DNA from 2 places in the Weizmannia sp. FSL K6-3076 genome. Region 1 is predicted to be linked to the other one. Evidence: riboswitches for the same ligand, from Rfam matches in the RefSeq annotation. Region 1 holds a riboswitch; the other holds the start of a gene.
The links. A riboswitch is a leader RNA that binds a small molecule or an ion and turns the genes downstream of it on or off. The one in region 1 is predicted to bind cyclic di-AMP.
Positions count from the first base shown of each region.

Region 2: linked by a shared signal. The riboswitch ahead of NSS95_RS01615 (APC family permease) and the one ahead of NSS95_RS13420 (cation:dicarboxylate symporter family transporter) in region 1 are both predicted to bind cyclic di-AMP.

Region 1 covers NZ_JBBOWU010000001.1:2,800,722-2,805,119, forward strand. The annotation lists gene NSS95_RS13415 (metallophosphoesterase) at 1-265, opposite strand, end outside; gene NSS95_RS13420 (cation:dicarboxylate symporter family transporter) at 642-1,943, opposite strand; cyclic di-AMP (ydaO/yuaA leader) riboswitch at 2,144-2,291, opposite strand; gene NSS95_RS13425 (histidine phosphatase family protein) at 2,638-3,261, shown strand; gene NSS95_RS13430 (helix-turn-helix domain-containing protein) at 4,031-4,398, shown strand, end outside.
Region 2 covers NZ_JBBOWU010000001.1:341,762-346,159, forward strand. The annotation lists partial or broken gene NSS95_RS01610 (IS1182 family transposase) at 1-1,030, shown strand, start outside; cyclic di-AMP (ydaO/yuaA leader) riboswitch at 2,188-2,337, shown strand; gene NSS95_RS01615 (APC family permease) at 2,447-4,267, shown strand.

The DNA.
Region 1 (4,398 bases):
CATCATCAAACAGCATCGTATTTTTTGCCGTCTTCCTCTCCGCTGCAATGAGTGAAGCCGTAAGAGCAAGGCCATAAGTCTCCGCCTCAGTGCGAGCGGCATAATCATAATTCAGCATATAGCCGTGCAAATCCGATGTCTCCAGCAAACGCAAGTCGACAGTGGCCCGTTTCGATTGAAACCAAAAAGCCGCATCCGCATGTTCCGTCCGGGGAAAAAGAGCGAGGGACAGTACCGCTACCCACAGTAGCATTTTTTTGTCCATCTTTATCCCTCCAAAAAATCAATACATGCTGCTGTGAATAGTTTGTGCCCTAGGGCGCTCATTATTTCAGTCCAACCGGTAACAATCCTTGGAAAGAGAGGCACAATTTTTCCCGACAAAAATCTGTATCGCTCCAAAATCAAAGCCGATCAGGGTAAACATTGCTTCTGGCGACACATCAAGAAGGAGTTCAACTTATATGGATGAAGTTTTCACACCGAGTCCGAGCGCCAATTTGCATGATGACTCCAGTAGGCAACAGAGCTAGCATAATTTGATGGAAATGTAAAAAACTACCGACGTTCTTTACTCGCAAACAAAAAAGGCGCGCTGCCTCTATTCCGGCAGTGCACCTTTTTTAACTTCATCGCTCATCTTAAGATTCCGTTACATATTTGTGATCTTTGGAATCGTGCCCGCCGCCGCTGATTTCGGCAAGGTACGCTTCTGCTTTTTCTTTATCATATTTTCCTTCCCATTTTGACACAATAATGGTTGCAAGCGTATTGCCAACGACATTGCAGGCTGTTCTTGCCATATCCAGAATACGGTCAATGCCAGCAATAAATGCTAAGCCTTCAAGCGGAATCCCGACCGTCCCCAGCGTCGCCAAAAGGACAACGAATGAAACTCCTGGAACACCGGCGATGCCTTTTGATGTAACCATCAGCACAAGCACCAGCGAAATTTGCGCACCGATGGACATGTGAATCCCGTACATTTGCGCGATAAACAGCGCCGCCAGCGACTGGTACAAGGTCGAGCCGTCCAGGTTGAATGAGTACCCCGTCGGAATCACCAGTGTGGTGATCGATTTCGGGCAACCGAATTTTTCCATTTTCTCCATGAGCCTTGGCAGCACCGCTTCCGAGCTTGCAGTGGAATAAGCAAGGATCAATTCGTCTTTCAGGATTTTGAAGAGATTGAAAATATTTACACGGAAAAGCCAGGCAATCAGGCCAAGCACGACAACCACAAAGAAAATAATCGTGCCGTAAACCGTGAAAACAAGTTTGCTTAGCGGAATCAATGACTTGAGGCCGAATTGTGTAACGGTTACACCAATCAGGCCGAATACACCAATTGGAGCCACTTTCATGACCAAATTAGTGACATAAAACATTGCTTCACTGACACCCTGGAAAAAGCGGAGCACCGGTTTTCCTTTTTCCCCGATGGCTGCCACCCCAATCCCGAACATGACAGAGAAGAAAATGATCGGAAGCATATTCCCTTGTGAAAGGGATTCAAACAAGTTCGTCGGCACGATACTTAAAATCGTATCGACTATGCCATTGTGTTGCGTCTCTTTTGTTGTTTCCACATAGCTGCTGATCGATGTTTTTGCCAATGAGCCCATATCCACCCCTGTCCCCGGATGAAACAAGTTTCCGGCCAGCAGTCCTACTACAATCGCGATGGTCGTGACAATTTCAAAATAAATCAATGCTTTCAGGCCAAGCTTTCCAACCTGTTTCATATCGCCTGCGCCGGCAACACCGACAATCAAGCTTGAAACGACAATCGGAATCACAATCATTTTAATCAAGCGCAAAAAGAAGTCGCCAAACGGCTGGAGAATATGGGCCACGGTGTCATTGCCGTGGAAAATGCCGCCAATCGCAATACCGAGTATCAGGCCGATAAAAATCTGCCAGGCTAAGCTCACTCTTTTCATGAAGTTTCCCTCCCAGATGCCAATATTTTTCAAAAAGCACAGTACGCAAGCTGCATACCGGATTGTTTGTAAAACTCAAATCGCAAGTCCTGCCAGTTTCCGGCTTTACCCCGGAAACCAAATTTGTGTATTAAAAAAACCACGAAAGAGAGAAATTCCTTCGCAGCATTTTTGCTTAAAAGGCGTGTCCAAAAAACACACAGTTCTCTCCAGACGCTTACGAGGTTAGCTGACGGATTAGGGAATAAAGAGTTTCCCTACCTTTCATTGAAAGGTTTCACCCCTGGTGCATAGAACACCTGTTGGTTCCCCCGTTTACATAAACATGTAATTGAGCGATGATATGAAGTTTTTAAAAAATAAAAAAACAACTCATCCTTCTTCAATGTTTTAGCGTCCTTTGTTATTATATAATATTTTAATATAATATAGCAAATAAATTTTTTATAGGGAGGGACCGGACGCAATCGCGTTGCATATCCGGCAATTCGGTATTTGTAAAACTTTACTTGAAGCGGCGAATGAGTGAAAAAATGAGAAGACACTCTATCACCTAAATGTACACAGCTAAATGAACATCTAGAGAGTGTTCTTCTCATGGATTATGAAAGGAATCTTATTGACCGGAAATAGCATTCCACTCCTCAATTTGTTAAAATAAAACCAGTTGATACTTTGTGAAAAGGGGTACATTATGACACTTTTTTATTTTGTGCGCCATGGCCAGACAGAATGGAACGCCGACCGGAACAGATATTGCGGGAGAAGCGATATCGGTTTGTCGCAGACGGGCGTGCGGCAGGCGGAACTGGCGGCAGGGTTTTTTAAGGACATTCCGTTTAATGCTGTTTATGCATCCACATTGAGCCGGGCTGTCCATACGGCAGAAATTCTCGTTAAGGGGCGGAAATTGAAAATCCATCAAGATCCGCGTCTTGTCGAAACGGACTTCGGTGCCTGGGAAGGAGAACGCCAGGAAGATTTTTCTGTTAAATATGCGGATAATTGGGAGGCCTGGCTAAAAGATCCGGGCGCGACACATGCAGGTTATACGGGGGAAACGGCCATTCAGGTCTATAACCGTGTCCGTGCCTGTATCGATGAGCTGGTGGAGAAACATCCGGAAGAAACTGTCCTTGTTGTTGCCCACAGCATGGCAATCCGCTTTTTCGTCGCCGGAACCCTTGAAGTCCCGTATAAAAATTACCGGATGATCCCACAAGACAATACTGGAATTACGATTTATAAAGAGACACCGGAAAACGCCGGATTTCTGGCCATTAATCTTAATACGCACTTATCTTCCATAAAAAGTTGAGATTTGCACCTATTGCTGTAGAACCCTGCCCATGCCGTTGAACAATGGAACCGCATGGGCAGAGGTTGTATTGGGGCTGGGGCATTTTGAACGTAAGCTACAATGCTTTTTTATAATTGATTTCCTCTAAACCTGGGATAAGGTTGGTGGACATGAACGTCATGTAAAGGAAAACAGGGAATGTCGATTTTATAAAGGCATGGAACTGTCCTGCCTGCTTGAGGGGTTGCGAACCGTGGACTTGGTAAGGAGACTGAACGCCTTGTCCGGACTTATCTTTGCCCGCATAAGCCAATTCAACGTATAGAGAAGGTAGCATCCCTATTTCCGACAGAGGCATTCTTTTATATATTGAGGCAAAGCCAGAATGGAATTCGTTCAGCAAACCTTTTGCGTGCCAGTATGGGACTAGCGTCGTTAACGGTGTTATGGAAGGGTGGGTAAATAGACCCGTCATTTTAATGAAAGCGTTTACAATTTAAAAAGGGGTTAAAACAGTATCGTTTTCATGCTAAACTGGAAGGGAGACTGTAAAAAAAGAGCCTGGAGACCATATTACTCTTACTTTGAATTTGGGAACAGTAAGTAAGAATCATGAGAAAATAGGGGGGTATTTTTTGCTGAAGCATCTATTTTCTTTGTGTCTCCGGCTCTTTATCAACTTTTTGTACAGATGCTCATCAACAAAATAATTTCTATACACTTATATTATACACAATTATTTTGGAAGTCAACCATCTTTTTTGATTTTTTTTAAGGAGCAGTAGCAATGGCCGATCACGGGAATGAAAACATGGAAAACGTTAAAGAAATATTCGCAGCCCGATTGAAAAAAGTGCGGACAGCTCAAGGCTACAGCCAGCCTGAACTTGCGAAAAAAGTCGGGGTAAGCGACCGGAACATTTCGAACTACGAAACTGGATACAGTTTTCCTTCTATTAAGGTGCTATACCGAATTTCGCAAGTGTTGAAAGTTTCAATTGATTATCTTTTGGGCCTTACCAACCATGCCGGCCTGAAGACAAATGAAGCGGTCAGTAATCCGGAAAAGAAACTGCTTGAAACGTTGAGCCATGAGCCGGATTTATACCAAATGATGCTGAAAGATCCTGAGAAAATGGCAAACCGGATTTATCA
Region 2 (4,398 bases), 2.5 Mb from region 1:
ATTATCGAAAAAAATCTTTAAAACCGTTAAAGAAGAAAACGGAGAAATACCAAGTGAAATCAACCAAGAAATCCCTGATTATAAAGAAATAGAAAACCATGATGAAGCTAGAAAAACAATGAAGTCCTATCTTGAAGAAACGGTATCAAAGGTAGAAGAACTAGTTGAACTGGAGAAAGCACCTGAAACAAAAGCACTCGTTAATAATGCGAAAGAAATTTTAGCAGACCCGAAGTTTATGGAGCAAAAAGGGGTACGATCGATTGTCGACCAAGAAGCGAGAATAGGGTATAAAAGCAAAAATGATCCTTTCTTTGGTTATAAAACGGAATTTATGATGACAACAGAAGATCGAATGATTACAGCTGTTCATACTGGTAATGGAGCTTATGTGGATGGAACGAAGTTTGATGAATTATTAGAGTTAACCAAGAAAACGAGAATAAAAATACCAGAAGTATATGGTGATAAAGCCTATTTTAAAAAGCCAATCTTAGACAAAATCTCTGAACTTAAAGCAAAGGCATACATCCCTGTAAGTGAAGCTGCATATCGCATAGACGAAGAAAGATTCAGTTATAACAAAGATTCTGACGAGTGGTTCTGTAGTCAAGGAAACAAAACAATCAAAAAGAAACACTATATAAGAAAATGTGGAAAAGAAACGTATAATTACTATTTTGACAGAGAACAATGTAGAAATTGCCCAATGCGAGAAGTTTGCATAACCGGAAAAACAGTCGGAAAAGTATTAGGGATCGGAATCAACACCCCAGAATTTTATGAGTATAGTCAACAACAGAAATCGGAGGGATTTAAAGAGAAGTATAAAAAAAGAGCATGCCAAGAAGGGAAAAATGGCGAAATGAAGAATTTCCACGGGTTAGATCGTGCCAAATGGTACGGTCTAAAAAGCATGGGCTTACAAGCCAAGCTAACAGCCTTGGCAGTAAATTTAAAGAGGATAGCCGCCATACTATCCTCTAAAAAGGCGAATTATAGCCAAACATTTGTCATTTTTACTAATTTCTATGGTAAAGAGTACCATTTACAGAAAATTTCTTACACTACACAGCAAATTTTACATAAAAAAATGGCTTTTTTCAGTGGTCACGGAATGCCTAATTAGACAATTCCACCGGGATCTACGCCACATTTGTCTAGTTGGAGCCCCTAATTAGACAAATTCCACCGGGTTTTACGCTGATTAGAACGCCCAACTAGACAAAATCTGCTGAGGCCGCGGCTCTTTTGTCCAATTGGAACGCCTAACTAGACATTTTCAACGGGTTTTCGCCTAATTTGTCCAATTGGATGCGGCGTGTTTTGTCCTTTTGACAGGTTCAAAGGGACATTTCATTCCCGGATGCGGCATGTTTTGTCCTTTTGACAGGATCAAAAGGACATTTCGTTACCTGATGCCGCTCGTTTTGTCTTTTTGACGGCTTCAAAAGGACAATTCGGGCCCGAATGCAACTCCTTTTGTCCTTTTGACAGGTTCAAAGGGACATTTCATTCCCGGATGCGGCATGTTTTGTCCTTTTGACAGGATCAAAAGGACATTTCGTTACCTGATGCCGCTCGTTTTGTCTTTTTGACGGCTTCAAAAGGACAATTCGGGCCCGGATGCAACTTCTTTTTGTCCTTTTGACAGGTTCAAAGGGACATTTCGTTACCTGATGCCGCTCGTTTTGTCTTTTTGACGGCTTCAAAAGGACAATTCGGGCCCGAATGCAACTCCTTTTGTCCTTTTGACAGGATCAAAAGGACATTTCGTTACCTGATGCCGCTCGTTTTGTCTTTTTGACGGCTTCAAAAGGACATTTCGGGCCCGAATGGAGCTCCTAATTAGACAATTCCACCGGGTTCGCACCTCTTTTGGTCTTATGTTTCCAATTGATCCGCCTGCCCCAAGAGGTCATCTTTTCATCCCCAGGTTTTACCTTCCTAACTCTGTTTATCTCTTTACTCCGGATTTGCCGAAAAACCTTGCTTTTTGCATGCTTTAGGCACATTCGGATATTCTACAAAAGAAGCATGATTGAAAATTAGGTACCGTGAGCAAAGACAGTTTGCCCGGGGATATGGCGGGTAAAGATGGACATACCGAAACGCAATTGCGAAATAGTCTTTACAAACCATGGTAACGGGAGTAAGATAGGATGTCGTATGAAAAATTTGTGTTTCATAACTGAACCGCTTAATCCGGAAACGGAACGGGGGAACCAGGTTGGCGGCCGCGCGCCGCTTTGGGGTGAAGCCTTTTTTTAAAAAGGCAGGGCCACTCTTATGCCCGAACCCGACAGCTAACCCCGTCAGCGTTATAAGAGAGGATGTGAAACTGTGATCGGGCAATAGACCACAGGGAAGATAAATTCTCTTTGTGGTTTTTCTTATTTTTGGGGAAGCATTTTTGAAACACTGCAGATAAAAGGAGACAATTCAAATGTTCACCACGATAAAACGATTGTTAATTGGGAGACCGCTGCGTTCAAATGAACTCGAAGGCCAGAAGCTAACCAAGTTAAAAGCACTGGCCATTCTGTCATCCGACGCACTTTCATCTGTTGCGTACGGGCCTGAACAGGTGCTGATTGTACTTGCCACAGTGGGGGCGCTGGCGTTTTGGTATTCTATTCCAATTACAGTCGGCATTTTAATTTTATTGGCTGCACTCATTTTATCTTATCGCCAGGTCATTTACTCTTATCCGCAAGGCGGCGGGGCATACCTTGTCTCGAAAGAAAATCTCGGCGTCACCCCCGGCCTTCTTGCAGGCGGATCCTTGCTGGTGGACTACATTTTAACGGTGGCCGTTTCCGTCTCAGCCGGAACAGATGCCATTACTTCCGCGTTTCAGAGCTTGCATCCGTACAGTGTGCAGATTGCGGTTTTTCTCGTTCTGATCATTACGATTTTGAATTTGCGCGGGCTGACGGAATCAGCCAATGTGCTCGCATACCCGGTTTACCTGTTCGTATTTGCATTGATTGTCATCATTGTTGTCGGTTTATTTAAAACCGTAACGGGGCAAGTTCCGCAAAACCTGCATCCGCATATCGGTACGCCGGTCGCCGGCATTTCACTGTTTCTTTTGCTAAAAGCTTTCTCATCCGGCTGTTCGGCATTGACAGGGGTCGAAGCCATTTCCAACGCGATCCCGAACTTTCGCGACCCGGCACCGAGAAACGCAGCCCGCACGCTTGCCATGATGGGTATCATTCTGGCATCGCTTTTAGCGGGCATCAGTTTTCTCGCATACTGGCTCGGCATTGCGCCGAAAGAAACAGAAACCGTTGTATCGCAAATGGCACACCGGACACTTGGCAACGGTGTTTTGTACTATTTCGTCCAGGCAACTACGGCTTTAATTCTCGTGCTTGCTGCGAACACCGGATTCTCTGCGTTCCCGCAGCTCGCTTTTAACTTGGCGAGGGACAAATTTATGCCGCGCATGTTCACGATCCGCGGTGACCGGCTTGGTTACTCAAACGGAATTATTTTTCTCGGCGTTGCTTCCATGATTTTAATTGTCGCATTCCAGGGCAATACCGAGCGCCTCATTCCGTTGTACGCAGTCGGCGTGTTCATTCCGTTTACCCTTGCGCAATGCGGCATGATTGTGAAATGGGTCACTCAAAGACCGAGAGGCTGGGCCGGCAAAATGTCGGTCAACTTTGTCGGTGCCATTATTACATTTAGCGTCCTTGCGATTTTATTCATTACGAAATTCACGCAAGTATGGCCGGTTTTGATTTTCCTGCCGATCGTCATGTTTATTTTCCGGAAAGTGAACCGGCATTACGAGGCGGTCGGCGAGCAGTTGCGGATTAAAGGGGTGTTTCAGGAAGAAATCCACTCCAATGTGATCATTGTCCCGGTGGCCGGCATTACAACGGTCGTGGAACGGACGATTAATTATGCAAAATCGCTCTCGGATCAGGTCATAGCCGTTTATGTCGCTTTTGACCATGAAGACGAGAAGAGAATGGAAGAAAAATGGAAAGAGTGGGACTGTGGTGTCCGCCTTGTCACCCTGCACTCGTCTTACCGGAGCATTGTCCAGCCGCTTGCCAAATTTTTGGAAATTATCCAGCGGAAAGCAAAAGAAAACAAGTACCAGGTCATGGTACTCATTCCACAGTTCATTCCGAAAAAACGCTGGCAAAACATTTTGCACAACCAGTCCGCGCTCCTCATCCGGATGCGCCTTCTCTGGGAAAAAGACGTTGTCGTTGCAACAATGCCCTACCATTTTAAAAAATAACAAATCTGGATGCACCATTTTCACTGCAATACGGCTGTATCAAAAAAGGCTGCCCGCCACGCGTTCGGCAGCCTTTTTTGATGAGCAGAACAAATTACCGTAGACGCTTCGTTCAACATCAAACGCGGCAA